2 regions of the Kitasatospora sp. NPDC057500 genome follow, and region 1 is predicted to be linked to the other one. Evidence: predicted binding sites of a transcription regulator. Region 1 holds the regulator's gene; the other holds the start of a gene.
What was found. The regulator HspR, encoded in region 1, represses chaperone genes until heat shock. The targets are predictions, from matches to a motif close to TTGAGNNNNNNNNNCTCAA.
Positions count from the first base shown of each region.

Region 2: a site for HspR is predicted at 7,018-7,036, ahead of lon (endopeptidase La). Genes of this name have one in related genera too.

Region 1 covers NZ_JBHVER010000053.1:6,267-24,910, forward strand. Annotated here, with positions in the region: gene ACFU74_RS14360 (BTAD domain-containing putative transcriptional regulator) at 1-338, shown strand, start outside; gene ACFU74_RS14365 (MFS transporter) at 419-1,714, shown strand; gene ACFU74_RS14370 (FAD/NAD(P)-binding protein) at 1,907-3,787, shown strand; gene ACFU74_RS14375 (putative PEP-binding protein) at 3,788-5,011, shown strand; tRNA gene ACFU74_RS14380 (tRNA-Gly) at 5,071-5,144, opposite strand; gene ACFU74_RS14385 (hypothetical protein) at 5,423-5,644, shown strand; gene dcd (dCTP deaminase) at 5,727-6,302, shown strand; gene ACFU74_RS14395 (metal-dependent hydrolase) at 6,369-7,259, opposite strand; gene ACFU74_RS14400 (YIP1 family protein) at 7,391-8,347, opposite strand; partial or broken gene ACFU74_RS14405 (sugar phosphate nucleotidyltransferase) at 8,533-9,606, opposite strand; gene ACFU74_RS14410 ((Fe-S)-binding protein) at 9,928-12,150, opposite strand; gene dnaK (molecular chaperone DnaK) at 12,429-14,282, shown strand; gene grpE (nucleotide exchange factor GrpE) at 14,279-14,914, shown strand; gene dnaJ (molecular chaperone DnaJ) at 15,073-16,230, shown strand; gene ACFU74_RS14430 (heat shock protein transcriptional repressor HspR) at 16,238-16,750, shown strand; gene ACFU74_RS14435 (helix-turn-helix domain-containing protein) at 16,939-17,970, shown strand; gene ACFU74_RS14440 (hypothetical protein) at 18,047-18,202, opposite strand; gene ACFU74_RS14445 (hypothetical protein) at 18,472-18,644, shown strand, end outside.
Region 2 covers NZ_JBHVER010000229.1:662-11,040, reverse strand. Annotated here, with positions in the region: gene ACFU74_RS32055 (MDR family MFS transporter) at 1-832, opposite strand, end outside; gene ACFU74_RS32050 (MarR family winged helix-turn-helix transcriptional regulator) at 974-1,468, opposite strand; gene ACFU74_RS32045 (ABC transporter permease) at 1,581-2,675, shown strand; gene ACFU74_RS32040 (ROK family protein) at 2,702-3,922, opposite strand; gene ACFU74_RS32035 (GtrA family protein) at 3,915-4,493, opposite strand; gene lon (endopeptidase La) at 4,584-6,995, opposite strand; gene ACFU74_RS32025 (rhomboid-like protein) at 7,133-7,921, opposite strand; gene ACFU74_RS32020 (response regulator transcription factor) at 8,470-9,207, shown strand; gene ACFU74_RS32015 (sensor histidine kinase) at 9,291-10,379, shown strand, end outside.

The sequences.
Region 1 (18,644 bases):
CGCGGTTCCGGATGCTCGAAGGCTGCGCGCTCGACGCGCTGGCCCGCGTCCGGGTACGGCTGGGCGAGTCGCGGACCGCCCTGGAGAGCGGACGCGCCGCCCTCGCCGTGCACCGCGAGACCGGCCACCGGCCCGGCGAGGCACGCAGCCACCTGGCGCTCGGCCACGCGCAGGCGGCCCTCGGCGCACGGAGCCGGGCGTTCGGCCACTGGCGCGAGTCCCGGCGGCTCTCCCGGGCGATGGCCGTCGGCAGAACTGCCGCCCCGGCAGTTTCCCCGGTTCTTCCGGTCCGGCCGGCGGAACGCCGGACCTGCGACGAAACCGCAGGTCGGCGCTAGTACGGCCGAGGCGTCCCGCGCCTGCCGGCCTCCCGTCCGGCTACCGGAGACGCACCGGTCGGCCTCCCTACGGTGGCCGCATGGACGACCTCCTGACCCACCGCCCCTGCGAAACCCCTGCGACCGAACCACCCGCGCCCGACGCACCCCGGACCGAAGTGCCCGGGCCCGACGCGTCCCGGACCGCGCAACCCGCCATCTGGTCCCGCAACTTCCGGTACTACTTCACCGCCCGCAGCGCCGGCCTGCTCAGCTGGGCGATGCTGCCGGTCGCCGTCTCGGCCGGGCTGCTCAGCGGCGGTCACGGCCTGGACACCGCCGGGTACGCGATGGCCTTCCTGGTGGGCCCGTTCGCCGGCCTGGTGCTGTTCGGCGGCGTACTCGCCGACCGGTTCACCGCCCGCCGGATGATGATCGCCGCCGACCTCGCCAACCTCACCGCGCACGTCCTGCTCGCCCTGCTGTTCCTCCACGGCGTCGACCGGCTCTGGCAGTTGTACGCGCTGCTGGCGGTGGCCGGCACCGCCAACGCGATGTTCCAGCCGGGCGCCGCCTCGACCGTCCCGCTGGTCGCCCGCGACGTCCAGGGCGCCAACGGCGTGCTGCGCACCTCCGAGGCGCTCACCGGGCTGGGCGGCCCGGCGCTGGCCGGCGTCCTGGTCGGACTCGGCGACACCGCCTGGGTGATGGCGATCTCCGCCGTCGCCTACGGGACCAGCGCCGTCTGCCTGTTCGCGCTCCGGCTCGGGACGGTGCCCGCCCCGCCGGCCGGCGGGGGACTCTGGCACAACCTGGCGGTCGGCTGGCGGGAGTTCCGCGCCCGCAGCTGGCTCTGGGGCGTGATCGTGATCTGGATGGTCTTCGCCGTGCTCTCCTGGGGCCCGCAGCTGTCGGTGGCCGCCGGCGTCATCGTCCCCGAGCACGGTGCCACCGCCTTCGGCCTGCTCAACTGCGCCCTGGGCGCGGGCACCGTGGCCGGCGGCCTGCTGGCGATCCGCTACAAGCCGGCCCGCCCGCTCGCCGCCGGAGCCGTCGCGATGCTGGCCTTCCCCCTCTACCCGCTCGGCATCGTCCTCGGCTGGCCGCTCTGGCTGCTCGCCGCCGCCCAGGTCGCGGTCGGCGCCGGCACCGGCGTCTGGGGCGTCATGTGGGCCACCAGCGTCCAGACCCAAGTCCCCGGCGAGGTGCTCAACCGCGTCCACGCCTACGAGGTGGCCGGCTCCGTCGGCATGTACCCCATCGGCAGCGCCCTCGCCGGCCCCGCCGCCCACGCCTTCGGCACCGACAGCGTCCTCCTCCTCGGCGTCGTCGTCGCCCTCCTCACCACCACCGCCCTCCTGGCCGCCCGCCCCATCCGCACCCTCGCCCGCGTCTGACCACGCCCCCGGCAGCGCGAAAAGCCCGACAGGCGCACTGTTCTCAGGCCATTCTGGGCTCATGAACCGACTCCGGACGCGATCTGTTCGGGATCACCGCCCGGAGCACGAAGTCACACTCCATCAGCAGCCCCTGGCACCCGGCGCGAGACGACAGAGCCGGGTGCCGTCGCTCGAACGGAAGGCTTCACCATGAGCCGCACAGGCACGTGTCCAAGAGTTCTCATAGTCGGGGCGGGCCTGGCCGGCACCGCCACGGCGATCCGACTGCTTCGCTTCGCCCGCGGGCCGCTCGAAATCGTCCTGCTCGAACGGCGCTCCGACTACCGGTCCGCCGGCGTCGCCTACCACCGGGACGGCAACCCCTGGGACCATGTGTTCAACATCCAGGCGGGCCGGATGTCGGTGTTCCGGGAGGACGTCCTCGACTTCGTCCGCTGGGCCAACGCCGAAGCCGACCGCCGGGACTGGCCGGCGCCCTGGGACGGGTTCGAGTTCACCGAGCAGGGCCCGGCGCCCCGGCGGATCTTCCACGACTACCTGATCGACCGGCTGGCCGAGGCCGCCCGGGAAGCGTGTCCCGGCGTCGTGCTCGTCGAAGCGGACGGCGATGCGGTCGACATGGAAGTACGCCCCACCGGCGTCGAGGTGACGGTGCGTCGCCCTTCCGCGGACGGCGAAGCCGGGCCGGAGACGGAACCGACCGCCCTGTTCGCCGAACACGTCGTCCTGGCGACCGGCCTCGAACTCAGGGATCCGCCCTTCGCCGCCGGCGTCGTCGCGCACCCGTCCTTCGTGCGGAACCCCTACTCCGCGGACGGCGTCCGCAAGCTCGTGGCGCTCCCGCCCGAGGCGACGGTCGCGATCGTCGGATCCGTGCTGAGCGCCTACGACTCGGCGGGCCTGCTGCTGCGCCAGGGGCACACCGGAAGGATCCATCTGATCTCCAAGACCGGGACGATGTTCCGCACGTACCCCGGCGGGCACGAGCACGCGGTCGTACAACTGCCCTGCCCGAAAACGCTGCTGGAGCCCTACCGGAACCGCGAGGAGTTCCTCGCCCGGATCCGCTCCGAATGGGAGGCGGCGAACGCGGCGGTCGTCCGGGAGCACCCCGGAATCGACCCGACGGTGATCGCGGAGCGGGTGACCAAGGCGTGGGAGCCGCATCTCCCCAAGGTCATCGAACGGATTCCCTCCGCGGAACTGCGGCGCCTGCTGGACGAGTTCGGTACCGCGATCGCCGCGCTCCGGGTCGGCGCCGTGGAGTACACGATGGCCGTCATCGAGCGCGCGATACACCCGGTGGACGGGACGGTGAAACTGGTCGTCGGGGGCGTGGAGGCGATCACGCCGGCGGAATCGGGGCGGCTGGTCGTCTCGGTCACGGCCCCGGACGAGAAACACGCCATCGAGGCCGACCTCGTGGTGTCCAACTTCGGCCGGGAGTCGGACTACAGCAGGGTCGGCCGGCCGCTCTGGCGCAACCTCCTCCGGAAGGGGCTCGCGGTCCCCCACGAACGCACCGCGCGCGGCCTGGAGGTCGACGAACACGGAACGCTGCTGAACCCGGGCGGGGAGCCGGCCGGCCCGCTCTCCGCGGTCGGCGTGCTGAGAGAGGGCGACGAGATCGTGCGACGCGGCCGGACCGGCGCGTTCGCCTTCAATCTCGCCGCCATCAAGAACCATTCAATCGCGGTCGCCGCGCGGGTGATCGAGCAGCTGGAACTGCGTGAAGACGGCTTGGCACGGGATTTGGCTCATTACCGTGGCTGCGTCAGCAACACGGAGGAAGCGACCCCGGACGGATTCGAGGAGGCTGTTGTCCTGGAGGTGAGGAGGTTGGCCACCCGGGCCCGAAGTGAGCGAGAACTGCTCGGTTCCCGGTTGGACGCCTGCATTCGGTCCATGGGCGAACTTCCGTCCCTCCCGATGGCTGCTTCCCGGCACGACCGCCTGATGAGGGCGGTCGTCAACCGGGCCGCCGTCGAACGACTCACCGACGTCTCCGTGACGCCACGGCAGTTGCGTCGACAACTCGGGATATCGGACACCGAGCCTCTGGAGGGTTAGTTGAACGGGCGACGGATTCAGGGATTCCTACTGACCGGTGGCACACAGAGTGTTCTGCAAGGCACCTGTAACCGCACAAGAGGTCCACTCGACGGATCCATTCTCGTCGCCCCTTCCCTCGATGCGGGTCTGTACGACGCGATCGTGGCATCGCGCGCGGTCATCTGCGGTTCGGGCGGGCTGACCGGCCACATGCAGTCCCTCTGCCGGGGCAGAGGCATTCCCGTGCTCCGCGTCGACCAGGCGGACCTCGCCGATCTGGTCGGCGAGGTGACGCTGAACCTGGCGAGCCAGACCGTCTTCCTCGGCTCCGACGCGGGCGCCGGGGCCGCGGGCTCGGGGGACGGGAGTCCTTCCCTGGAGGACCTCGGCTCGGCGTGCGCGGTCATCGCGGACCTCCAGGACATCCAGACGATCAACTCGTGCGGGCCGAAGGCGAAGCGGGTCGAGTCCTTCTTCATCCGCGAGGAGTTCCTCTGCCTGGCGGCGGGCCTGCGCCCGCTCGACGCCCTGCACGGCAGCCCCGCCGACATCGCGGCCTACGGGCTGGCCGTCGCGGACCGGCTGTGCACCTTCGTCGAGGCGCTCCTGCCCGACCAACGGCTGGTCCTGAGGCTCCTAGACCTGCGCTCCGACCACGCCGCCGGCGTCACCGAGCAGGCCCCGGTGGCGGTCGAACCGAACCCCGAGCTGGGCCTGCACGGCGCCCGCTGGCTGCTCGGTTCGGCCGCCTACCGGGACGCCCTGCACGCCGTCCTCGGGTCCCTGCGCGAGCGGCTCGGCGACGACGCGGGCCGCGTGCACCTCTCGATTCCGTTCCTCAACGACGCGAAGGAGTTCACCCGGCTCATAGCCCACCTGGAGTTACCCGCCGGCGTGCCCGTGGCCGCGTTCATCGAAACGCCCGCGGCGGTGCACGCCACCCGGGCACTCTGCGCCGCGGGCGCCAGCGAGCTGTTCGTCGGCACGAAGGACCTGGTGCAGTTCTACCTGGCCGCCGACCGGACCAACCACCTGGTGGCCGACTCCTACCAGACCCGGCACCCCGCCGTCCTGGACGGAGTGCAGCGGGTGGTGGAGTCCGCACGCGCCGCGGACACCCCGGTACGGGTGTTCTCACTGGGCGCGGACCTCGCCCACTACCTGGAGCGCGTACCGACCCCGGACGGCTACATGATGTGCACCGCCGAACTCCGTCAGGTGATGCTCCAGTCCCAGCCCTGACCCTGCACCGTCCCGGACGACAGAGAAGCCGCAGGTCGCTGACCTGCGGCTTCTCGGTATGGAGCGGGCGACGAGAATCGAACTCGCGCTCTAAGCTTGGGAAGCTCATGTTCTACCATTAAACTACGCCCGCCTGATGAGCCGTCAGAGACCGCTCGATCTGTCCCTCACTGTACCCCATCCGTGACTGCGGTTGCACAGGTGGGCGGGGGTTGTGGCGGTGGGGCGGCGGGGGCGGGCGGGGGCGTACTGTGTGGGCCGCGTGAGAGTGCCCCGGCGGGTGGGGGCGGGGCGGCGAGCCTTGGTGTGGAATGTCCGGTACATCCCCTAATGTGACGCTGGTCCCGGGGGCTCCGCCGTTCGGGGCGATGAGTACGGGTGAGTACTGGGGTAAGGATGGGAAGGGGACCGATGGAGCAGCGCGCCGTCGTTCGTTGTGCCGAGGGGCACCTGTTCAGCACCACCACGTTCCCGATGCAGAACCTCGGACCCGGCCGGCTGGGGCCCGGGCGGCTGATCAGGTGTCCGCAGTGCGGACGGCTGCGGAGCTCGGTGCTGGCCGATGTGCGGGAGCTGTCCGAGCCGCAACTGGCCCGGGCGCTGCGGCTGGAGGCCGCGGAGTTCCTCGCCTGACGAGGGCGGACACGGGAGAGAAGTGACAGGTGCGGCCCCGGGCGATTCGTCCGGGGCCGCGTCGTGCACGTAACCTCGAAGCGTGCTGCTCTCTGACAAGGACATCCGGACCGAGATCGACAACGGCCGGGTGGTGATCGATCCGTTCGACCCCGCGATGATCCAGCCGTCGAGCATCGACGTGCGCCTGGACCGCTTCTTCCGGGTCTTCGAGAACCACCGCTACCCGCACATCGACCCCTCCGAGGAGCAGCCGGACCTGACCCGGCTGGTCGAGCCGGAGGGCGACGAGGCGTTCATCCTGCACCCGGGCGAGTTCGTGCTGGCGTCGACCTACGAGGTCATCACGCTGCCGGATGACGTCGCCTCGCGGCTGGAGGGCAAGTCCAGCCTGGGCCGGCTCGGGCTGCTGACGCACTCCACGGCGGGCTTCATCGACCCGGGCTTCAGCGGGCACGTCACGCTGGAGCTGTCGAACGTCGCGACCCTGCCGATCAAGCTCTACCCGGGGATGAAGATCGGGCAGCTCTGCCTGTTCCGGCTCTCCTCGCCGTCGGAGCACCCCTACGGCTCGGAGCGGTACGGCTCCCGCTACCAGGGGCAGCGCGGTCCGACGCCGTCGCGGTCCTACCTGAACTTCCACCGGACGAACGTCTGATCCGGGCGAGGAGCTGCACGGTGCGGGCGGTCACCCCTTCCCCAGGGGTGACCGCCCGCCGGTGCGTCAGGCCCGCTTCGGGCGGGTGACGGCGACCAGCTCGCTGCCGTCCTCGGAGAGCCGCAGCTCGGTGCGGAGCTCGGCCAGCTCGCCCAGGTGGTGCAGGTGGGTGCCGCCGCAGAAGATCCGCGCCGCGCCCTCGGGCAGCTCGCAGTGCCACTCGCGGCGGGCGGTCAGCTCCGGGCCGGGGACGTCGATGCGCACCGGGGCGTCGGCGGCCACCCAGGCGGCCAGCCGGCGGTTGACGGCCTCGGTGAGCGCGGGGAGGGCGTCGGCGAGGGCCGGGAGCTCCTCGGTGGCCTCGGCGGTGAAGCCCTTCTTGCGCAGCGACTTGCCGAGCCGGTAGGTGTCGGTGCTCGCCTCGGTGTCCATCACCGAGCTCGCCATGGCGAGGCTGTCGAAGTCCGGGTGGCCGAAGGCGTCGGCGCGGCCCGGGTCCTTGCGCCAGCGCGGCGCGAGCGCCTCGTTGAGGGCGAGGGCGAGCAGGTGGCAGCCGCTGTGCGAGGCGCTGAGCGCGGCGCGGCGCCCGGCGTCGACGGTGAGGACCGCGGTACGGCCGACGAGGTCGCCCGGGTCGGCCGCGAGGACGTGCAGGACCAGCCAGGACCACTCCTCGTCGCCGCGCCGGACCGGGATGTCGGCGCCGGCCAGCGGGGCGCCGCCGTCCGGGCCCACCGCGCCGGTGAGGCAGTCGACGACGGCCAGCTCGACGCCGTCCACGGTGAGCGTGCCGAGGTCGGCCGGCTGGTCGGGCCAGGTGTGGTCGAGCGGGTGGAACGGGGTCGCCCCGGTGACCACGGCGTAGCGGCCGTCGGCCAGCGGGTGCACCGCGAGCACCGTCGACTCGCCGGTCACCGCCCCGGCCGGGAAGCTGACGTGGGTGGTGGGGAGGGTCATGCCTGGCTCCGTGCGGGTGAGGGTGGACGGGACAAACGGAACGGGCCCCGCGAGGCGAGGCCCGTCGTCCATTGTCGCCGAGGGCGCCGGGGACGCCCGAGGGCACCCGGGACCCCCGGTGGCGCCGGCGGTCAGCCCAGGGTCGGCAGCTTGATCAGCACCAGCAGCGCCAGCAGTTGCAGCGCGGCCGCGCCGGCCGCCTTGCCCCAGGGCAGGTCGTGCACCCGGCGGACCATGCCGGCCAGCAGGTAGCCGCAGAGCAGCCAGGTGGCCCAGCCGACCACCTGGACGACCAGGTTGTCGGCGGGCAGCACCAGCGCCAGCAGCAGCCGCGGCGCGTCGGTGACCCAGCCGATCAGCACGGCGAGGCCGACCGTGGACTGCCACGGGCCGTCGCCGCCGAACTGCCGGGCCAGCCCGTACGTCACGGCGCCGAGCATGGCGCCGGCCAGCGTGAAGCCGATCGCGGCGGCGAGCATCGCGGTGAGCGCCACGGTGAAGGTCGAGTCGAACACGTCGTCGCGGGTCAGGCCGATGCCGAGCACGGCGAGGGCGCCGTACAGCAGCGAGACGGTGACGGCGGGGAGCCAGACCTGGTGGTCGCGGGTGCGGTCGAAGACCGCGGTGGGGTTGCGGAAGAGCCCGGTCAGCAGCTCGCGCCAGGTCGGCCGGGGGCCGGTGACCTGCGGCGCGGACTGGCCGCCGGCCCGGTAGACGGCGACGTTGTCCTCGCCGTACCCGTCCGCGTACGGGTAGGCCGGCTGCTCCTGGCCGTAGGAGGACGGCTCGCCCGCGTACGGGTCGGCGCCGACCGGGAAGGCCCGGGTGTGGCCCGGGTTGTCGGCCGCGTACGGGTCCCGGTGCGGGGCCTGCGGGGACTGCGGCGCCGGGTGCGGGGCCTGCGGGGCGCGCGGGCCGTACGGGTCGTACGCGTGGTACGGGTCCTGGTGCCCCTGCTGCGGGCCGGTGAAGTACTCCGGCCCGTCCGTCGGCCCGTACCCCCCGGGCGCCGCCTGCTGCTGCGGGGGCGCCGACCACCCGCCACGGGGGTCGGCGCCCTGACCGCTGTCGTATCGATTGCCAGCCACGTTCCGAAGGTACCCGCCCGGCGGGCGCCGCGGCGGACGGGAACCGGACCGGGGCCGGTTTGCAGCGAGCCTGTGACGCCGCAGCGGGCACCGGCGTCGCCGGGCGGGCCCTACTGCGCCACGCCGACCTTCGGCCCGTGCACCGCCGCCGCCGCGCTGGTGCCGGCCGGGCACCCGCCCGGGCCGGCCGAGGTGCGCACCGCGCCGACCGGCAGCAGCGTGCCGCAGGCGATCCGCACGCCGTTCGGCAGCTCGTTGTCGGACTCGACGATCGCGCCGTCGCCGATCACCGCGCCGTCCAGCGCGGAGCGGTCGCCGACGGTCGCGAAGGCACCCACGATCGAGTCCTTGACCAGGCTGTCGGGACCGATGACGGCGCCGGGCAGGATCACGCTGCCCTCGACGATCGCACCGGCCTCGACCACCGCGCCCTCGGAGACCACGGTGCCGCCGCTGAGCACCGCGCCGTGCCGCACGGTCGAGCCGGGCAGCAGCAGGGCGTCGCCGGTCGGGCCGGGGACGGCGGGCGAGTCGACCTTGCCGAGCACCAGGTCGGCCGAGCCGCGCACGAAGGCGGCCGGCGTGCCGAGGTCGAGCCAGTACGAGGTGTCGACGACGCCGCGCAGCAGCGCGCCGGTGGCCAGCAGCTCGGGGAAGGTCTCGCGCTCCACGGAGACCTCGCGGCCGGCCGGGATGCGGTCGATGACCGAGCGGGTGAAGACGTAGCAGCCGGCGTTGATCTGGTCGGTGACGATCTGCTCCGGCGTCTCCGGCTTCTCCAGGAACTCCAGCACCCGCCCGTCGGCGTCGGTGGGGACCAGCCCGAAGGCGCGCGGGTCCTCGACCCGGGTGAGGTGCAGGGTGACGTCGGCCCCGGCGGCCACGTGGCCGTCGCGCAGGGCGGCGATGTCGACTCCCGAGAGGATGTCGCCGTTGAACACCAGGACCGGCTCGTCGGGGCCGCAGGTGAGCCCGGTGGCGGCGTTGCGGATGGCGCCGCCGGTGCCGAGCGGCTCGCGCTCGGTCAGGTAGACCAGCTCGATGCCGTAGGGCGTGCCGTCCTGGAAGTGGTCCTCGAAGACCTCGGCGAGGTAGGAGGTGGCGAGCACCACGCGGGTGACCCCGGCGGCCGCCGCGCGGGCCAGCTGGTGCGCGATGAACGGGACGCCCGCCACCGGCAGCATGGGCTTGGGGGTGTGGGTGGTCAGCGGACGCAGTCGCGTGCCCTTACCACCGACCAGCATGATCGCCTCGGTCATGGTCTGCGCTGTTCCCCTTGTGGTCTCTGCGGCCCGGCCCGGCGGGCCGATACCTCCGTCGGTGTGCTGTACGCCGTTCCGGGGGCCGGAACGGATCGACCGGCGCGCGGCCGGTCCGGCGCCTACTGTATTTCCTCCCGACAGCCGGGCCCCCCGGCGGCCCGGTGCCCGGCCGCCGCTGCACCGCCCGCGGCGCGGGCCGAGGAGCGGGAAAGCCCGGCCCGGGCGGGCGCCGGTGGGCACCCCCCGGGCCGGGCGGTTGTTGCAGAACTGTCGAACAACCGGGCCGGTTCACGGCCCCGTCGCTGCGCCGGACGCGTCTCAGGCGTCGACGGTCTGCGGCTCCTCGGCGTCGGCCGGCGGGACCGCCTTGACCGAGTCGAGCAGCAGCTGGGCGACGTCGACGACCTTCAGGTGCTCCTTGGCCGCGCCCTCGTTCTTCTTGCCGTTGACCGAGTCGGAGAGCATGACCAGGCAGAAGGGGCAGGCGGTGGAGACGATGTCCGGGTTCAGGGACAGCGCCTCGTCGACGCGCTCGGTGTTGATCCGCTTGCCGATGCGCTCCTCCATCCACATCCGCGCGCCGCCGGCGCCGCAGCAGAAGCCGCGCTCCTTGTGGCGGTGCATCTCCTGCTGGCGCAGGCCCGGGACCTTGTCCATGATCTCGCGGGGCGGGCTGTAGACCTTGTTGTGGCGGCCCAGGTAGCAGGGGTCGTGGTAGGTGATCAGGCCCTCGACCGGGTTGACCGGCACCAGCCTGCCCTCGTCGATGAGGTGCTGGAGCAGCTGGGTGTGGTGGATGACCTCGAAGTGGCCGCCCAGCTGCGGGTACTCGTTGGCGATGGTGTTGAAGCAGTGCGGGCAGGTCGCCACGATCCGCTTGACCGGAGCGTCCTCCAGGGCCGCGTTCAGGGTCTCGACGTTCTGCGCGCCGAGCATCTGGAAGAGGAACTCGTTGCCCAGGCGGCGGGCGGAGTCACCGGTGCAGGACTCCTCCTTGCCGAGGATCGCGAACCGCACGCCGGCGGTGTGCAGCAGTTCGGCGAAGGCCTTGGTGGTCTTCTTGGCGCGGTCCTCCAGGGCGCCGGCGCAGCCCACCCAGTACAGGTACTCGACCTCGGCGGGGTCGATGTCCTCGCCGATCACCGGCACCTCGATGCCGGTCTCCTTCTTGAGCTCCTTGACCCAGTCCAGGCGGGCCTTGGTGGCCATGCCCCAGGGGTTGCCCTTGTTCTCCAGGTTCTTGAGCATGGTGCCGGCCTCGGTGGGGAACGAGGACTCGATCATCACCTGGTAGCGGCGCATGTCGACGATGTGGTCGATGTGCTCGATGTCGACGGGGCACTGCTCGACGCAGGCGCCGCAGGTGGTGCAGGACCACAGCACGTCGGGGTCGATGACGCCGTTCTCCTCGGCGGTGCCGATCAGCGGGCGCTCGGCCTCGGCCAGGGCGGCGGCGGGGACGTTCTCGAGCTGCTCGGCGGTGGCCTTCTCGGTGCCCTCCATGTCCTTGCCGCCGCCGGCGAGCAGGTACGGGGCCTTGCCGAAGGCGTGCTCGCGCAGGCTCATGATCAGCAGCTTCGGGGAGAGCGGCTTGCCGGTGTTCCAGGCCGGGCACTGCGACTGGCAGCGGCCGCACTCGGTGCAGGTGGAGAAGTCGAGGATGCCCTTCCAGGAGAAGTGCTCGACCTGGGAGACGCCGAAGACGGCGTCGTCGGCCGGGTCCTCGAAGTCGATCGGCTCGCCGCCGCTGGTCATCGGGCGCAGTTCGCCGAGCGCGGTGGAGCCGTCCTCCTCGCGCTTGAAGTAGATGTTGAAGAAGCCCAGGAAGCGGTGCCAGGCGACGCCCATCGAGGGGTTGACGCCGATGGTGATCGCCCAGGCGAAGGAGATGCAGATCTTCAGCATCGCGAAGAGGTAGACCAGGTTCTCCAGGGTGCCGTGGGACAGGCCGCGGAAGGCCACCACCAGCGGGTAGGAGATCAGGTACTTGGCCTCGTAGGAGCCGACGTGCTCCAGCGCGCCCTCCAGTCCGCGCAGGACCATGATGCACAGGCCGATGCCGAGGATCGTGTACTCGACGTAGAAGGCCTGCCAGGCGATCGAGCCGGCGAAGCGGGATTTGCGGCCCGCCCGGCCGGGCAGGCTGAGCAGGCGGATCACGATCAGCGTCGCGATGCCCAGCGTGGTGAGGGTGCCGACCAGTTCGGTGAACAGCTCGTACGGCAGCCAGCCGCCGAGCACCGGCAGCACGAACTCGGCGTCGAACAGCTGGAAGAACGCGGTCAGCAGGGTCAGGCCCAGGGTGAAGAAGCCGACCGCGACGAACCAGTGGGCGATGCCGACGATCCCCCAGCGGTTCATCCGGGTGTGGCCGACGAACTCCACGGCCACGGTCTTCACCCGCTGTGCGGGCTGCCCGAAGCGGGTGGGGTCCGGCTGGCCGGTGCGCACCACCCGGTAGATGTACAGCGCCGCACGAGCGGCGAGCGCGGTGCCGATCACAAAGGTGACCAGCGAGATGACGATCGCTGCTAGCTGCATCGGCTCTCCGTCTCCTGCGGCTTGCGTGTTGCCGGTGTTCAGTGTTCTCCGGGGGCAGTGTACTCGTCGGTAACTTCCTGGGCCGACGGGCCGGACATTACCGTTCGCCAACACTTCTCCTGAAGATGCTCAAGGTATGGCGGCAGTCACGTAAGTGCACTCCCGGGGGTGCAAACTCAGCAAAGTTGAGCGATGCCGACTCATAGCCGTTGACGCCCCTGCCGTCGTCATGCATCCTTGAGCCCGTAAAGCTCAACTCTTCCGTGGAGGTATCTACGATGGCACGCGCGGTCGGCATCGACCTCGGCACGACGAACTCGGTCGTCAGCGTTCTGGAGGGTGGCGAGCCCACCGTCATCACGAACGCCGAGGGCGCGCGGACCACGCCGTCCGTCGTCGCCTTCGCGAAGAACGGCGAGGTGCTCGTCGGCGAGGTGGCCAAGCGCCAGGCGGTCACCAACGTCGACCGCACCATCCGCTCGGTCAAGCGGCACATGGGCACCAGCTGGAAGATCGGGCTGGACGGCAAGGACTTCAACCCGCAGCAGATCAGCGCCTTCGTGCTGCAGAAGCTGAAGCGCGACGCCGAGGCCTACCTGGGCGAGCAGGTCACCGACGCCGTCATCACCGTCCCGGCGTACTTCTCCGACTCCGAGCGCCAGGCCACCAAGGAGGCCGGTGAGATCGCGGGCCTCAACGTCCTGCGCATCGTCAACGAGCCGACCGCGGCCGCCCTGGCCTACGGCCTGGACAAGGACGACCAGACCATCCTGGTCTTCGACCTCGGCGGCGGCACCTTCGACGTCTCCCTGCTGGAGATCGGCGACGGGGTCGTCGAGGTGAAGGCCACCAACGGTGACAACCACCTCGGCGGCGACGACTGGGACCAGAAGATCGTCGACCACCTGGTCAAGGTCTTCCAGGCCGGCCACGGCGTCGACCTGTCCAAGGACAAGATGGCCCTGCAGCGTCTGCGCGAGGCCGCCGAGAAGGCCAAGATCGAGCTGTCCTCGTCCTCCGAGACCTCGATCAACCTGCCCTACATCACGGCCTCCGCCGAGGGCCCGCTGCACCTGGACGAGAAGCTCACCCGCGCCCAGTTCCAGCAGCTCACCTCGGACCTGCTGGAGCGCTGCAAGATCCCGTTCCACAACGTGATCAAGGACGCGGGCATCGCCCTCTCCGAGATCGACCACGTCGTCCTCGTCGGCGGCTCCACCCGCATGCCGGCCGTCGCCGAGCTCGTCCGCGAGCTGACCGGCGGCAAGGACGCCAACAAGGGCGTCAACCCGGACGAGGTCGTCGCCATCGGCGCCGCGCTCCAGGCCGGTGTCCTCAAGGGCGAGGTCAAGGACGTCCTGCTGCTCGACGTCACCCCGCTGTCCCTCGGCATCGAGACCAAGGGCGGCATCATGACCAAGCTGATCGAGCGCAACACCACGATCCCGACCAAGCGCTCGGAGATCTTCACCACGGCCGAGGACAACCAGCCGTCCGTGCAGATCCAGGTCTACCAGGGCGAGCGCGAGATCGCCGCGTACAACAAGAAGCTCGGCATGTTCGAGCTGACCGGCCTGCCGCCGGCCCCGCGCGGCCTGCCCCAGATCGAGGTCACCTTCGACATCGACGCCAACGGCATCATGCACGTCGGTGCCAAGGACCTCGGCACCGGCAAGGAGCAGAAGATGACCGTCACCGGCGGCTCCGCGCTGCCGAAGGACGACATCGAGCGCATGATGCGCGAGGCCGAGCAGTACGCGGAGGAGGACCACAAGCGCCGCGAGGCCGTGGAGACCCGCAACCAGGCCGAGCAGCTCGTCTACTCCACCGAGAAGTTCATCGCCGACAACGCCGACAAGCTGCCGGCCGACGTCAAGACCGAGGTCGAGACCGCGATCGGCGAGCTCAAGGAGGCCCTGAAGGGCGAGGACATCGCGAAGATCCGCGAGGCCTCGGAGAAGGTCTCCACCACCGCCCAGAAGCTCGGCCAGGCCCTGTACGCCAACGCCGACGCCGCCGGTGCGGCCGGTGCGGGCGCGGGCGGCGACGCCGGTGACGCGGGCGCCAAGGACGACGACGTCGTCGACGCCGAGATCGTGGACGACGAGAAGCCCAAGGGCGGTGCGGCATGACGGAGAAGCCGCAGGGTGCCGAGCCCGGCGACGACTCCGCCGCCGAGGAGGCCGTGATCAAGGCTGCCGAGGAGGCCGCCGCGGCCGGGGCCGAGGGCTCCGCCTCCGGTGCCGACGAGGTCGCCGCGGCCAAGCGCGAGGCGGCCGAGCGCACGGCCGACCTCCAGCGCCTCCAGGCCGAGTACCAGAACTACCGCAAGCGGGTCGAGCGCGACCGGCTGACGGTCCGCGAGATCGCCGTCTCCAACATCCTGGAGTCGCTGATCCCGGTGCTGGACGACATCGGCCGCGCCCGCGACCACGGCGAGGTGACGGGCGGCTTCAAGTCCGTCGCGGAGTCGCTGGAGACGGTCGTCGCCAAGCTGGGCCTGCAGCAGTTCGGCAAGGAGGGCGAGCCCTTCGACCCGACCATGCACGAGGCGCTGATGCACAGCTACTCCTCGGAGGTCACCGAGGACACCTGCGTCCAGATCCTCCAGCCCGGCTACCGGATCGGCGAGCGGATCATCCGCCCGGCGATGGTCGCGGTCGCGGAGCCCCAGCCGGGCACCCAGACCGCGTCCGGCCCGGACGCCGACTCCGCCAAGGGCGGGGAGAAGAAGGACCAGGCCGACGGTGGCTCGGACAACTGACCACCGGTGACAGCTGACAACCCCTGCGCTGCGGAGTCGTACGCCGGCCAGTACGGCGGCCGGCTCCGCAGCGCGTTGTCGGCGTGCCCGGGCACGGACCGCCGTGCCCGGCCCGTTGACAGCACTGTGACGATGGACCTCGGGAGGTGGCGCCGGCCATGAGCGGCAAGGACTACGTGGAGAAGGACTACTACAAGGTCCTCGGCGTGCCCAAGGACGCCAGCGCCACAGAGATCAAGAAGACCTACCGCAAGCTGGCGCGCGAGTTCCACCCCGACGCCAACAAGGGCGACACCAAGGCCGAGGAGCGGTTCAAGGACATCTCCGAGGCGTACGACGTCCTCTCCGACGAGAAGCGCCGCAAGGAGTACGACGAGGCCCGCAGCCTCTTCGCCAACGGCGGCTTCCGGCCCGGCGGCCCGGGCGGCACCGGGAGCTACAGCTTCGACTTCGGCGACCTCTTCAGCGGCAGCCAGGGCGGCGGCGCCGCCGGCGGCGGGCTCGGCGACGTCTTCGGCGGCCTGTTCAACCGCGGCGGCCGGCAGGCCCAGCCGCGGCGCGGCGCCGATGTCGAGACCGAGGTGACGCTCTCCTTCGAGGAGGCCGTCGACGGCGCCACCGTCCCGCTGCGGATGACCAGCCAGGCCCCCTGTCGGCTCTGCAACGGCACCGGTGCCAAGTCCGGCACCACCCCGCGGGTCTGTCCGACCTGCGTCGGCTCCGGCACGGTCAGCCGCGGCCAGGGCGCCTTCGCGCTCTCCGAGCCCTGCCGGGACTGCCGCGGCCGCGGCATGATCGTCGACGACCCGTGCCCCGACTGCCACGGCAGCGGCCGTGCCAGCTCCGCCCGCACCATGCAGGTCCGGATCCCGGCCGGCGTCCAGGACGCCCAGCGGATCCGCCTCAAGGGCAAGGGCGCCCAGGGCGAGCGCGGCGGCCAGCCCGGCGACCTGTACGTCACCGTCCACGTCGACCCGCACCCGGTCTTCGGGCGCAAGGCCGACAACCTCACCGTGACCGTCCCGGTGACCTTCCCCGAGGCCGCGCTCGGCGGCACCATCGAGGTGCCGACCCTGAACGGCCCTTCGGTGAAGCTCAAGCTGCCGCCGGGCAGCGCCAACGGCCTCACCCTGCGGGCCCGCGGCAAGGGCGCCACCCGCAAGGACGGCACCCGCGGCGACCTGCTGGTCACCGTGGAGGTCGTGGTGCCCCAGCACGTCACCGGCGACGCGCTGACCGCTCTGGAGCAGTACCGCGAGGCGACCGCCTCCGACGACCCGCGAGCCGCCCTCTTCCGGGCGGCGGAGGGAGCGTGACGACCAGATGACCCCCGACGACCCCATCGGCCCCGGCCTCGGCGAAGGCCTCCCCGGAGGCGGCGCCCGCCGCACCACCCGCCGGACCGCCCCGCAGCCGCAGTACGTGCTCACCGAGGAGACCCCGGTCTACGTGATCTCGGTGGCCGCCGAGCTCTCCGGCCTGCACCCGCAGACCCTCCGCCAGTACGACCGGCTCGGCCTGGTCTGCCCCGACCGCACCGCCGGACGGGGCCGGCGCTACTCCGCGCGCGACATCCAGCAGCTGCGCGAGGTCCAGCGGCTCTCCCAGGACGAGGGCATCAACCTGGCCGGGATCAAGCGGATCATCGAGCTGGAGAACCAGGTCGCCGCGCTCCAGTCCCGGATCGCCGAACTGGCCGACTCCCTGGAGGGGGCCGCCACCGCGCTCCAGCAGCGCGAGGCCACCATCCACGCCTCCTACCGCCGCGATCTCGTCCCCTACCAGCCGCCCACCCCGCACTCCAGCGCCCTGGTCGTCTGGCGCCCCAAGCGCTGACGGCCGTCCCGCCGCTCCGCCGCCGGTTTCCCCCTGGCCGGGGGGTGCCGGCGGCGCGGCGTTGGTGAGAGAGTGTGCACCTGTCCCAGTTCCACGAGCCATCCCTTCCTCACCCGGCGGAGGAGCTGCCCCCCTTAAACTCCGTTGAGCGAGATCTCGGGTTTCGGACAGACGGCAAGGAGCCTCAGATGAGTGGACGAGCACAGCTCGGTCCCATCCCAGGTGGGGTGCCCGCCCTCTCAGCGGAGGCCCGCGCCCTTTACCTGGAGGTCGTCAAGTCCGGCGGCCGCCTGTCGCGAAGCGCGAACTTTCCCGCCAACGACCGCTCCTTGAACGAGCTCATCGAAATCGGACTCCTGGTCCCGGATTCGGACGACAAGGGCACGCTGATCGCGGTGGACCCCGCCCAGCTTTCCGCCCGGCTGAGCGGCACCTGGCAGCGCCAGGCACTGGACCTGCTGTCGCGCGCGGTATCCCTGCCCGTTGAACTCCAGGAACTCGCCCAGGAATTCCACTCCCCCGAGAAAACCGGAGGCTCGGTCGAGTACGTTCAAGGCAAGGTTCTGATCAATCAGCGGCTGGACCAGTACATGGCCGCCGGGGCCGAGGAAACCCTCGCGCTCCAGCCGGGCGGCCCCCGCCCCCCGGAGCTGCTCGCAGCCATGGTCGAACGCGATCTGGAGGCCCTGGGCCGCGGCACCACAATGCGGACGATCTACCATGCCAGCACCCGGTACCACCAGCCCACCCGCGATTACGTCGCCCGGCTGGCGAGAGCCGGCGCCCAATACCGGACCCTCGACGAGCCCTACACCCGCCTCATCGTCATAGACCGACGACTGGCCGTCATCCCAGTGGCCGACGACATGACACTGGCGGCATTCATATTCGAGCCGGTCATTGCCAATTATCTGGTCGAAGAGGTCTTCGAGCCGAGTTGGAGCCGGGCCCTGGATTTCGACGGCGATCGCGCCGTCCCGCACCAGGTCGTCTCACGGCTCCGTCAGACGATCATCGACCTGCTGCTCGCCGGGACCAATCACCGGGTCATCGCACGCCGTCTGGGAATCAGCGAAAGAACTCTGGCGAGGCACATCGCCGAAATGCGGGAGGAGTACAACGTCGACTCCCTCTTTCAGCTGGGCTACGTCCTGGCCCGCGCCTCGGAAGGCCCTGCAGGCACAGGTCGCTCCCCGTCCGCGGCGGCCCCGGAGCTGTGAACCAAGGCGGCCTGCCCAAGGATCCAGCCCCCGCTCCGGGCGCCGCGTCCGTCAGGCGGCACGACCTGGCATGACGTCAGGACCAGCCGATATCGGTTTCGAGCAGAGCCACCACGGACTGCGCGTCTCGCTCGGGCTCGGCAACCGCGCCCGAGGCAGCGAAGAACGCACCGGCCAACGCCGCAGCGCTGACCACCAGAGGCAGCAGCGCCTTACGGACAAACTGGCGCATGCGGGACATTGCGCCCACCCCTTCCCTTGCGCTCATCGGAACTAGTCACTATTGATCGCACTAGCGTCCAACATGTTGCCGCACATCATGTGCCCGTGCCAACCCGGCGGTTCCACAGAACTGCGTCATCTCCCTGCCAGGCATCCAGATGACACGGGCCAACCCTGGACGGGGCAGCCGTACGCGATGGACGATCAGTTCGCTCTCGATAGTCCGACAACGCCAGCATCATGGCAATGTCCATTCAATTACATGCTCCACAAGCACCCGTGAGCACCAGCCAGATCAGCCCTGTCAACGTCGGCCGGCTCTCCCACACCGAGCCGGAAGGCAGCCTCCCCGGAGTCGACATGACCGAGCCCTACCTGCGTCACCACGACAGCCAGGCCCATGAGGGCCGGCGTGCACGCGTGTTCCTGGCCGCGCCGCTGATGCGGCTGAC
Region 2 (10,379 bases), on a different contig from region 1:
GGTGCGGCGGGATGATCGGCTCGGCGGCGCGGCGCTCGACGGCGACGGCGACCGCGCCGAGCAGCAGTCCGCCGCCGACCATGGCCGCGGTCTGCCAGGAGAGCCAGGCGTAGTTCTTGCCGGCCAGGGTGATCCAGATCATCAGCAGGCTGACCGCGCCGGTGATCACCAGGGCGCCCAGGTAGTCGATCCTCACCGTGCGCTTGACCACGGGCAGCTTCAGGGTGCGCTGGAGCACCAGGATCGCGAGCACCGCGAACGGGATGCCGACGTAGAAGCACCAGCGCCAGCCGAGCCAGGAGGTGTCCACGATGACGCCGCCGATCAGCGGGCCGCCGATGGTGGCCAGCGCGAAGACGGCGCCGAAGTAGCCGCTGTACCGGCCGCGCTCGCGCGGCGGGACCATCGCGGCCAGGCAGATCTGGGCGAGGGCGGTGACGCCGCCGGCGCCGATGCCCTGGAGGGCGCGGCAGGCGATCAGCTGGCCGGTGTTCTGGGAGAGGCCGGCCAGCGCGGAGGAGGCGATGTAGATCACCAGCGCGATCTGCAGCAGCAGCTTCTTGCTGGCGAGGTCGGAGAGCTTGCCCCAGATCGGGGTGGAGGCGGTGAGGGTGAGCAGGGTCGCGGTGATCACCCAGGTGTAGGCGGACTGGCCGCCGTGCAGGTCGGTGAGGATGCGCGGCAGCGCGTTGGAGACGACGGTCGACGAGAGCACGGCGACGAAGAGGCCGAGCAGCAGGCCGGAGAGCGCCTCCAGCACCTGCCGGTGCGTCATCGGTTGGTCGGTCGTGTCGGCGGCTCCGGTCGCGGCAGGCGTGGCGGTGACGGTCATCGGGGTCCTTCGGAATAGTTGCCTGTGGCAACCATAAGCTGGATGGTTGACCTAGGCAACATTCGTCAAGAACAAGCAAAGCCCGGACCGGTCCCGGCCCGGGCCCATACCTCCGCCACCCGCACGTCCAGCGTCCGGCGTTCAGCCGGCCGCCGCCGGCGCCGCCGCCTCGCCGACCACGTCGTTGAAGCGGTGCAGCAGTTCGGCGAAGCGCACCACGTCCTCCTCCGGCCAGCCGCCCATCAGCTCCCGCACCCGGGCCAGCCGGGCCGCCTGGGCGGTCCGGAAGCGCCGCCGGCCGTCCTCCGTGAGCGAGACCCGCGCGGAGCGGCGGTCCTGCGGGTCCGCCTCCCGGACCAGCAGGCCCAGTTCCTCCAGCGCCCGGATCTGCCGGCTGATCGTCGCCTTGCCGACCGCGAAGTGCAGACCGACATCGGTCACCCGCACCGGACCCGCCTGGTCGACGTAGCTCAGCAGGCTGTACGCCATGCCCTCCAGCTGCGGGTGGACCCGCCGGGACAGCTCGGACACCCGGGCACGGCCACGCCGGAACAGCACCCCGACCTCGCGCTCGACCGCCATCAGCGGGTCCTCGCCCGGTCGACCCCCGGCGCGCTCTTCGTTCGGCGTACTCACCGCGCCAGTATCCCGCAGCACACCCGGCCCGTCCCCGGCGCGGGAGAAACCTGGGCGAAACTAGTTCATGCTATTAAGTACCCGGTTTCCCCCGATACGCAAGGAGATGTGCATGACCGCCCCAGGGCAGCAGGAACCAGGGCCCGCCGCGGCACCGGAGCGCGCAGCCGAGCCGGCCGCGCCGAAGAAGGGCTTCGCCGCCGAGCTGAAGGGCGCCGTCACCCCGCGCGCCGCGCTGCTGGTGATCGGCGTGCTGCTCCTCCAGCTGGGCTTCGTCACCTCCTACGTCGGCGCGCTGCACCAGCCCAAGCCGCACGAGCTGTCGATCGCGGTGGTCGCCCCGCCGCAGGTAGCCCCCCAGCTGGTCCAGGGCCTGGAGTCGGTCCCGGACGACGCCGTGAAGGCCTCCACCGCGCCGGACGCGGAGAGCGCCACCCAGCTCCTCAAGGACCAGCGGATCTACGCCGCGCTGGTGGTGGACCCGGCCTCCACCGAGGACGTGCTGCTGGTCGCCAACGCGCGCGGGACGTCCGCCGCCAAGGCCGCCGAGTCCATCGTCACCGGCCTGGAGAAGAGCCAGGGCCGTACGGTCGTGGTCCAGGACGTCGTGCCGCTCGCCAAGGGCGACGCCAACGGCCTCTCCTCCTTCTACCTGGTGATCGGCTGGTGCGTCGGAGGCTACCTGGTCGCCTCGATCCTCGGGGTCAGCGCCGGCGCCAAGCCGGCCAACACCAACCGGGCGCTGATCCGGCTCGGCACCCTGGCGCTGTACTCGGTCGCGGCCGGCCTCGGCGGCGCGCTGATCGTCCAGACGATCCTGGACGCGCTGCCCGGCCCGTTCCTGGCGCTGTCCGCGGTCGGTGCGCTGGTGGTCTTCGCGGTCGGCGCGTTCACCATGGCCATGCAGTGCCTGTTCGACGTCATCGGCATCGGCGTCGCGGTGCTGCTCTTCGTGGTGCTCGGCAACCCGAGCGCCGGCGGCGTCTTCCCGCCCCCGATGATGCCGGCGTTCTGGCGGGCGATCGGGGCCTGGTTCCCGAACGGCGCCGGCACCGACGCGACCCGCTCGATCGCCTACTTCGACGGCACCGCCATGACCCAGCCGCTGCTGGTGCTGCTGGCCTGGGCGTTGGTCGGCGTCGGCATCACCCTGGCCGCCGTCGTCGGCCGGCCCTCGCACCTGAGCCGCGAGCTGGTCAAGGACTGAGGCAGCCGGTCCAGGAGCGGAACGGGCTACTCCTGCAGCCGCCCCGGGTCGGCGAGCAGTGAGCGGACCACGCCGACCGCGGCCCCCAGCAGGGGGCCGCGGCGGCCCAGCCGGGAGACCGTCAGCCGCTCCGCCGACCACGGGCGGACGGTCACCCGGGCGGCCAGCTCGGCCCGCATCGCGGGCAGCAGCCAGGGCGCCAGCTGGGCGTAGCCGCCGCCCAGCACCACCTCGGCCGGGTCCAGCAGGTTGACCGCCCCGGCCGCCGCGATGCCCAGCGCGGTCCCGGCGCCGTCGAGCGCCCCGCGCACCTCCTCGTCCTCGGCCGCGGCCCGCTCGGCGAGCAGCGCCACCCAGTCGCCCCGGATGCCCTCCAGCCCGGCCGCGCGCAGCACCGCCGACTCCCCCGCGTACTGCTCCAGGCAGCCGTGCGCCCCGCACGCGCAGCGCGGCCCCTCGGGATGCACCGGGACGTGGCCCAGCTCGCCCGCGTAGCCGCGCGCACCGCGCAGCAGCCGGCCGTCGACGACGATCGCCGAGCCGATCCCGGCCTCGGCGGAGACGTGCAGGAAGTGCTCGGGCCCGCCGCCCAGCCAGAGCTCGGCGAGGCCTCCGAGGTTGGCCTCGTTGTCGGCCCGCAGCGGGAGCCCGGCCAGGCCCGGTGCGCCGGCGGCGTGCAGCGCGAGCCGCAGTTCGGCGGCGACCGCGACGTCCCGCCAGTCCAGGTTGGCGGCCCGTTGGAGCAGCGCGCCCTCGGCGCCGACCAGTCCGGGCACGGCCAGCGCCAGCCCGGCCGGGCGCAGTGCGGCGTCGGCGGCGGCCCGGCGGACCAGCTCGGCGAGGTCGGCCATCACGGCGGCGGGCCGCCGGCCCCGGTTGCGGATGTCCTGGCGGCGCCAGGCGCGGACCTCGCCGCGCAGGTCGACCACGCAGGCGCCCAGGTGCTCCACCCCGATCTCGGCGCCGAGGCCGGCCGGACCGTCCGGGTTGAGCCCGAGCGCGGTGCCGGGCCGGCCGACCTTGCCGCTGGGGGTGGCCGGGCCCTCCTCGACCACCAGTCCGGCCGCGATCAGCTCCTCGGCGAGCGAGGAGACGGCCGCCCTGGTCAGCCCGCTCTCGGCGGCCACCTCGGCGCGCGAGCGCGGGGTGCGGGAGATGATCCGGAGCACCAGGGCCAGGTTGCTGCGGCGCATCCCCTGCTGGCTCGCCGGCCCGGCCGCGCCCCCGGCGCCGCCCGTCTCACGCATCGCCCTCACCCGCCCCGGCCTCCGCCGACCGCACCCGCGGACCCAGCTGCCCGCCCGCTCCGGCCGCGCCGCCGGTGCCCACGACGAGGGGCTGCTCCACCCGGGTGAACACCCAGCGCCGCATGGCCCAGAACCGGAACAGCATCGCCGCGAAGGTGCCCAGCACCATCCCGCTCAGGAAGTCGGCCACCTCCTGGGCGACCGGGCTGACCCACGGCTCGCGCAGGTCGAACAGGTAGCGCGAGACGATCAGCGGCAGCACGTTGACGCCGATGGCGACGGCGCTCACCAGCAGGAACAGCAGCGGTTCGCGCCGCCGCCAGGAGGAGCGGAAGCTCCACCGCCGGTTGAGCAGGTAGGAGACGGCGGTCCCGGCCACCGTCGCCACGGTGAGCGCCACCACCGGCTTGCGCTCCAGCAGGGTGAGCCGCAGCGCGTAGTTGATCAGCAGCGTCAGGGCGAAGCAGCCGCTGCCGACCAGCTGGAACTTCACCAGGCTCCGGTGCCGGACCAGGAGGGGTCGCACCCGCTCCGGCACCCGGACCAGGACGCGCTGGGTCAAGGACGGCACCCTCGCAGTCTGGCACGCGCCCCGCGGCCCGTCCCGTCCGGCGGCGCACCGGGACGGGACGGGCCGCGGGGCGGACCGGGGCCGGGACCGTCAGGCCGCCGCCACCAGCACGCCGGCCGGCTCCAGGGCCAGCTCCAGCACCTCCCGGACGTCCGCGACCGGGTGCACGGTCAGCCGCTCCAGCACCTCCGCGGGGACGTCGTCCAGGTCGGGCTCGTTGCGCTTGGGGATGACCACCGTGGTGATCCCGGCCCGGTCGGCGGCGAGCAGCTTCTGCTTCACCCCGCCGATCGGCAGCACCCGCCCGGTCAGCGACACCTCACCGGTCATCGCCACGTCGGTGCGCACCTTGCGCCCGGAGAGCAGCGAGGCCAGCGCCGTGGTCATGGTGATGCCGGCGCTCGGCCCGTCCTTGGGGACGGCCCCGGCCGGGACGTGCAGGTGCACGCCGCGGTCGCGCAGCGAGGTGACCGGCAGCTCCAGCTCGGCGCCGCGCGAGCGCAGGTAGGAGAGCGCGATGTGCGCGGACTCCTTCATGACGTCGCCCAGCTGGCCGGTCAGGGTCAGCCCGGTGCCGCCGGTCTCGGCGTCGGCGAGCGAGGCCTCGATGTAGAGGACGTCGCCGCCGGCCCCGGTGACCGCCAGGCCGGTGGCCACCCCGGGTACCGCGGTGCGCCGCTCGGCGGGCTCCTGCGCCGCCTCCGGCACGTGGTGCGGCCGGCCGATCAGGGCCCGCAGGTCGTCGGCGCCGATCGCGGCGGGCAGCTCGCGCTCGCCCAGCTCGCTCTGCGCGGCGATCTTGCGCAGCACCCGGGCGACGGCCCGTTCGAGGTTCCGCACGCCCGCCTCCCGGGTGTACTCGCCGGCCAGCCTGCGCAGCGCCGGCTCGTCGACCGCGACCTCGCCGTCCCCGAGCCCGGCCTTCTCCAGCTGGCGCGGGAGCAGGTGGTCGCGGGCGATGACGACCTTCTCGTCCTCGGTGTAGCCGTCCAGGCGGACCAGCTCCATCCGGTCGAGCAGCGGCTCGGGGATGGCCTCCAGCACATTGGCGGTGGCGAGGAAGACCACGTCGGAGAGGTCCAGCTCGACCTCCAGGTAGTGGTCGCGGAAGGTGTGGTTCTGCGCCGGGTCGAGCACCTCCAGCAGCGCCGCGGCCGGGTCGCCCCGGTAGTCGGAGCCGACCTTGTCGATCTCGTCGAGCAGCACGACCGGGTTCATCGAGCCGGCCTCCTTGAGCGCCCGGACGATGCGGCCGGGCAGCGCGCCGACGTAGGTGCGCCGGTGGCCGCGGATCTCCGCCTCGTCCCGGACCCCGCCGAGCGCGACCCGGACGAACTCCCGGCCCATGGCGCGGGCCACCGACTCGCCGAGCGAGGTCTTGCCGACGCCGGGCGGGCCGACCAGCGCCAGCACCGCGCCCCCGCGGCGGCCTCCGACCAGCCCGAGCCCCTGGTCGGCCCGGCGCTTGCGCACGGCCAGGTACTCGACGATGCGCTCCTTCACGTCGGCCAGGCCGGCGTGGTCGGCGTCCAGCACCGCGCGGGCGCCGGCGATGTCGTAGGAGTCCTCGGTGCGCTCGTTCCAGGGCAGCTCCAGGACGGTGTCGAGCCAGGTGCGGATCCACGAGCCCTCGGGCGACTGCTCGCTGGAGCGCTCCAGCTTGTCGACCTCCTTGAGCGCGGCCTCGCGGACCTTCTCGGGCAGGTCGGCGGCCTCGACCCGGGCGCGGTAGTCGTCCTCCTCGCCGGCCGGGTCGCCGTTCAGCTCGGCCAGCTCCTTGCGGACGGCCTCCAGCTGGCGGCGCAGCAGGAACTCCTTCTGCTGCTTGGCGACGCCCTCCTCGACGTCCTTGCGGATGGTGTCGTTGACCTCCTCCTCGGCGAGGTGGTCGCGGAGCAGGCCGAGCGCGTACTCCAGTCGCGCGACCTGGTCGGCCTCCAGCAGCACCTTGAGCTTCTGCTCGGCGGTGGCGAAGGAGGCGTAGCCGATGTTGTCGGCGAGCTCGCCGACGCCCTCGACGGCGGCCACCCGGTCGACGATCTGCCAGGCGCCGCGCTTGCGCAGCCACTGGGTGGACAGGCTCTTGTACTCCCTGACCAGTTCGGCGGCGCGCCCGGCCACCGGGGTGCCGACCGAGGACTCCCGGAACGGCGTGGTCTCCACCCAGAGCGCGGCGCCCGGCCCGGTGGTGCCGACGCCGATCCGCACCCGGCGCACCGCGCGGACCAGCGCAGCCGGCTGCCCGACCGCATGGGGGCCGTCGGCCAGCCGGCCGACCTGCTCGACGGTGGCGAGGGTGCCGACCGCCGCGTACGAGCCGTCCACCCGCGGGACCAGCAGGACCTGGGGCTTCCCGGTGCCGGTGGCGGCGGCGCGCGCGGCCTCGACGGCGGCGCGGACCTCGGTGTCCTTCAGGTCCAGCGGCACGACCATGCCCGGCAGGACGACCTCGTCGTCGAGCGGCAGCACGGGCAGGGTGAGCGGTGTGGACGTCGATGCCATGATCTCTCCCCAGTCAGTGAACTTGAGTCGACCTGACTAAGGCTTTGCGGGCTCCGGATGTTCCCCGGGCCTCGTTCGCCGTGAGCGAACGGTGAAGGCCCCCTGGCGGCCCCGTCAAAAACCGGGCCCGGTCCGGCTCAGCAGCGGTCCAGGACCGCGGACCGGCCCGGCGCGGAGGCCGGCGCGGGCACGCTCCGGGGGCACTCGGCCGGCGCCCCGAGCCGGGTCCGGCCCGGCCGGTGCCCGTCCCAGCGGCGCAGCCACCGCCACAGCGCCACCCCGGTCAGCAGCGCCGCCGGATGGCCGACCCCGGTGACGAGGTCCCGGTCGCCGACGGTCTGCTCGACGATCAGCGCCGCGGCCAGTCCGAGCGCGACCGCCCGGCCGCCCGGCCGCAGCAGCCCGGCCAGCGCGCCGAGACTGGCCAGCACGCCGTAGCTGACGCCGATGTCCAGGCGGTCCATCGCGGCCGGCTCCAGCCGCCCGCTCTCCACCGCGACGATCACCACGCCCTGCGAGAGCAGGGTGGCGCCGATGTGCCCGGCGGCGAAGACCGCGGCCGCCCGGGCGGGGCCGACCCGGCGCTCCAGCGGCGCGACGGTGAGGGCGAAGGCCCACAGGTAGGGCACCCAGTCGGTGCCGGCCACCCAGAAGCCGCTGAGCAGCAGCGCGCGCAGCGGGTGGCTCAGCAGGTTGTGCCCGTCCGAGCTGGACGCCTCCTGGAGCCGCTGGACGAGGTCCGGGTCGGCCAGCGAGGCGAAGGTGGTGGTGGCGCCGACCACCGCGAGGTAGCCGAGCGCGAAGGGGTTGCGCCGCGGGGTCGGCACCCGGGCCAGCAGCCACTCGACCGCCCCGGCCCGCAGGCCGTGCCGGAGCATCGCGTACGGCGGCCCGCCGCGCCCGGCGCGCACCCGTCGCTCCGCCATGCCGCCTCCGCTCCGCCGCCCGCGGCCGTCGCTCCCGCGCGTGTCCAACGTACCGGCGCGTCCGGGAAATCCCGCCCCCGCGATTTGTCGTGGCCACGGTACGGGCGGCGACTGGGAGCCGGCTGGGAGAACCCTGGACGCGGGATGATCGCCGGGTGCCCGAATTGGTCCAGACCTTCTCCCCTTATACACATGCCCATCCCCGCTGACCGGCGGCTTGGCGCCAACTGATGTGCATACGTACCGTTACGGAGTGAAAAAACGCCGGGTAAGGTATCGGCCCGTGCCCACTTCCCGGTGGGCCCGACGGCCGGCCCGGCAGGCCGGCCCACGGGCCGGAAATGTCCGGTCCACCTGCCGGGAATCACCCGCTGTCCGTACGCTGCGAGGTGCGTGGGAGAAGTGAGCGGCGCACACCGCTCGCCGACCCCGCAGTACGCGACGGGACGGCGGACCCGGCACAGTCCACGACGGAACAAGACTACGAGCGGAGCCTTCGCCATCCCCACAGATGGCCGGCCCGCAGCCCTGGGGGCGGTGGCGTGACCGTGACAGAAATTCAGCAGGACAACCAGAACGCCGGCGGCACGGTGAGCAGTCAGCGCAGAGTGCTGGTGGTCGAGGACGAGCCCACGATCGCCGAGTCCATCGCGGCCCGGCTGGGCGCGGAGGGCTTCAAGGTCGCCGTGGCCCACGACGGCCCGGGCGCCGTCGACGGCTTCCACACCTGGCAGCCCGACCTCGTCGTCCTCGACATCATGCTGCCCGGCTTCGACGGCCTGGAGGTGTGCCGCCGGATCCAGGCCCAGCGCCCGGTACCGGTCCTGATGCTCACCGCGCGCGACGACGAGACGGACCTGCTGGTCGGCCTCGGCGTCGGCGCCGACGACTACATGACCAAGCCCTTCTCCATGCGCGAACTGGCCGCCCGGGTCAACGTGCTGCTGCGCCGCGTCGAGCGCGCCCAGCAGGCCGCCCGCACGCCCGCGCTCGGCAGCCTGCGCTTCGGCGAGCTGGAGATCGACCACGTGCAGCGCCGGGTCCGGCTGGCCTCGGGCGACGTCCACCTGACGCCGACCGAGTTCGACCTGCTCGCCTGCCTGGCCGCCCAGCCGCGCGCCGTGCTCACCCGCGAGCAGCTGCTGGCCGAGGTCTGGGACTGGACGGACGCGTCCGGCACCCGCACCGTCGACAGCCACGTCAAGGCGCTGCGCCGCAAGATCGGCGCCAGCTGGATCCGCACCGTGCACGGCGTCGGATACGCGCTGGAGGCCCCGCTCTCGTAGCACCGCGCCTTCGGACACCGGGCCGCCGGGGGGCCCGTGTCCCGACCGCCGTGCGCACCCACGCGGGGGACCACAGGGGACCAATGACCTTTCCACAGCAACGCAACGGGGACCTCGACGGCAGCCGGCCGCCCACTCTGGCCGCCCGCGCCGCGAAACGGGTCTGGGCCGACATCCGGCCGCTGGACCCGGTCCGCTCGATCAAGGGCAAACTCGCCCTCCTGGTGATCGTCTCGGTCTTCCTGGCCACCGGCATGGTGGTCGTGGCGATCCGGTCCGAGACCCAGATCCGGATCATCATGATCTTCTCGATGATCGCCTCACTGCTCTTCATGCAGTTCCTCGCGCACGGGCTGACCGCCCCGCTGCGCGACATGACCGCCGCCGCCCGCGCGATGGCCTCGGGCGACTACAGCCGCCGGGTCGAGGTGAGCTCGCGCGACGAGATCGGCGAGCTGGCCGCCACCTTCAACCAGATGGCGGCCGACCTGGAGGCGGCCGACCGGCACCGCCGCGAACTGGTCGCCAACGTCTCGCACGAGCTGCGCACGCCGATCGCCGCGCTGCACGCCGTGCTGGAGAACGTGGTCGACGGCGTCGTCCAGCCGAACCCGGCGACCCTGGGTGCCGCGCTGGAGCAGACCGAGCGGCTCGGCCGGCTGGTCGCCCACCTGCTCGACCTCTCCAAGATCGACGACGGCGTGGTCGACCTGGACGCCCGCCCCTTCGAGGTGCGCGAGTTCCTGGACGGCGTGCTGCGCGGGGTCACCGTGGACGGCGCCACGGCGGGCGGGGCGTTCTCCCGGCGCGGCGACGTCCGGCTCGCGCTGGAGGTGAGCCCGGTGGGCCTGACCGGCGTCGCCGACCCGGAGCGGCTCCACCAGGTGGTCGCCAACCTGGTCGACAACGCCTGCAAGCACTCCCCGCCCGGTGGCACCGTGACCGTGCGCGCCCGGCCCGACGAGGGGCCCGGCTCGCTGCTGCTGGAGGTCGAGGACGAGGGTCCCGGCATCCCGGCGGCGGACCGCACCAGGGTCTTCGAACGGTTCGGCCGCAGCGGCACCGCGACCGCCTCCGGGCCGGGCGCCGACGGCGGGACCGGCCTCGGGCTGGCCATCGCCCGCTGGGCGGTGGACCTGCACGGCGGGCGGATCGAGGTCGCCGAGGCCGCC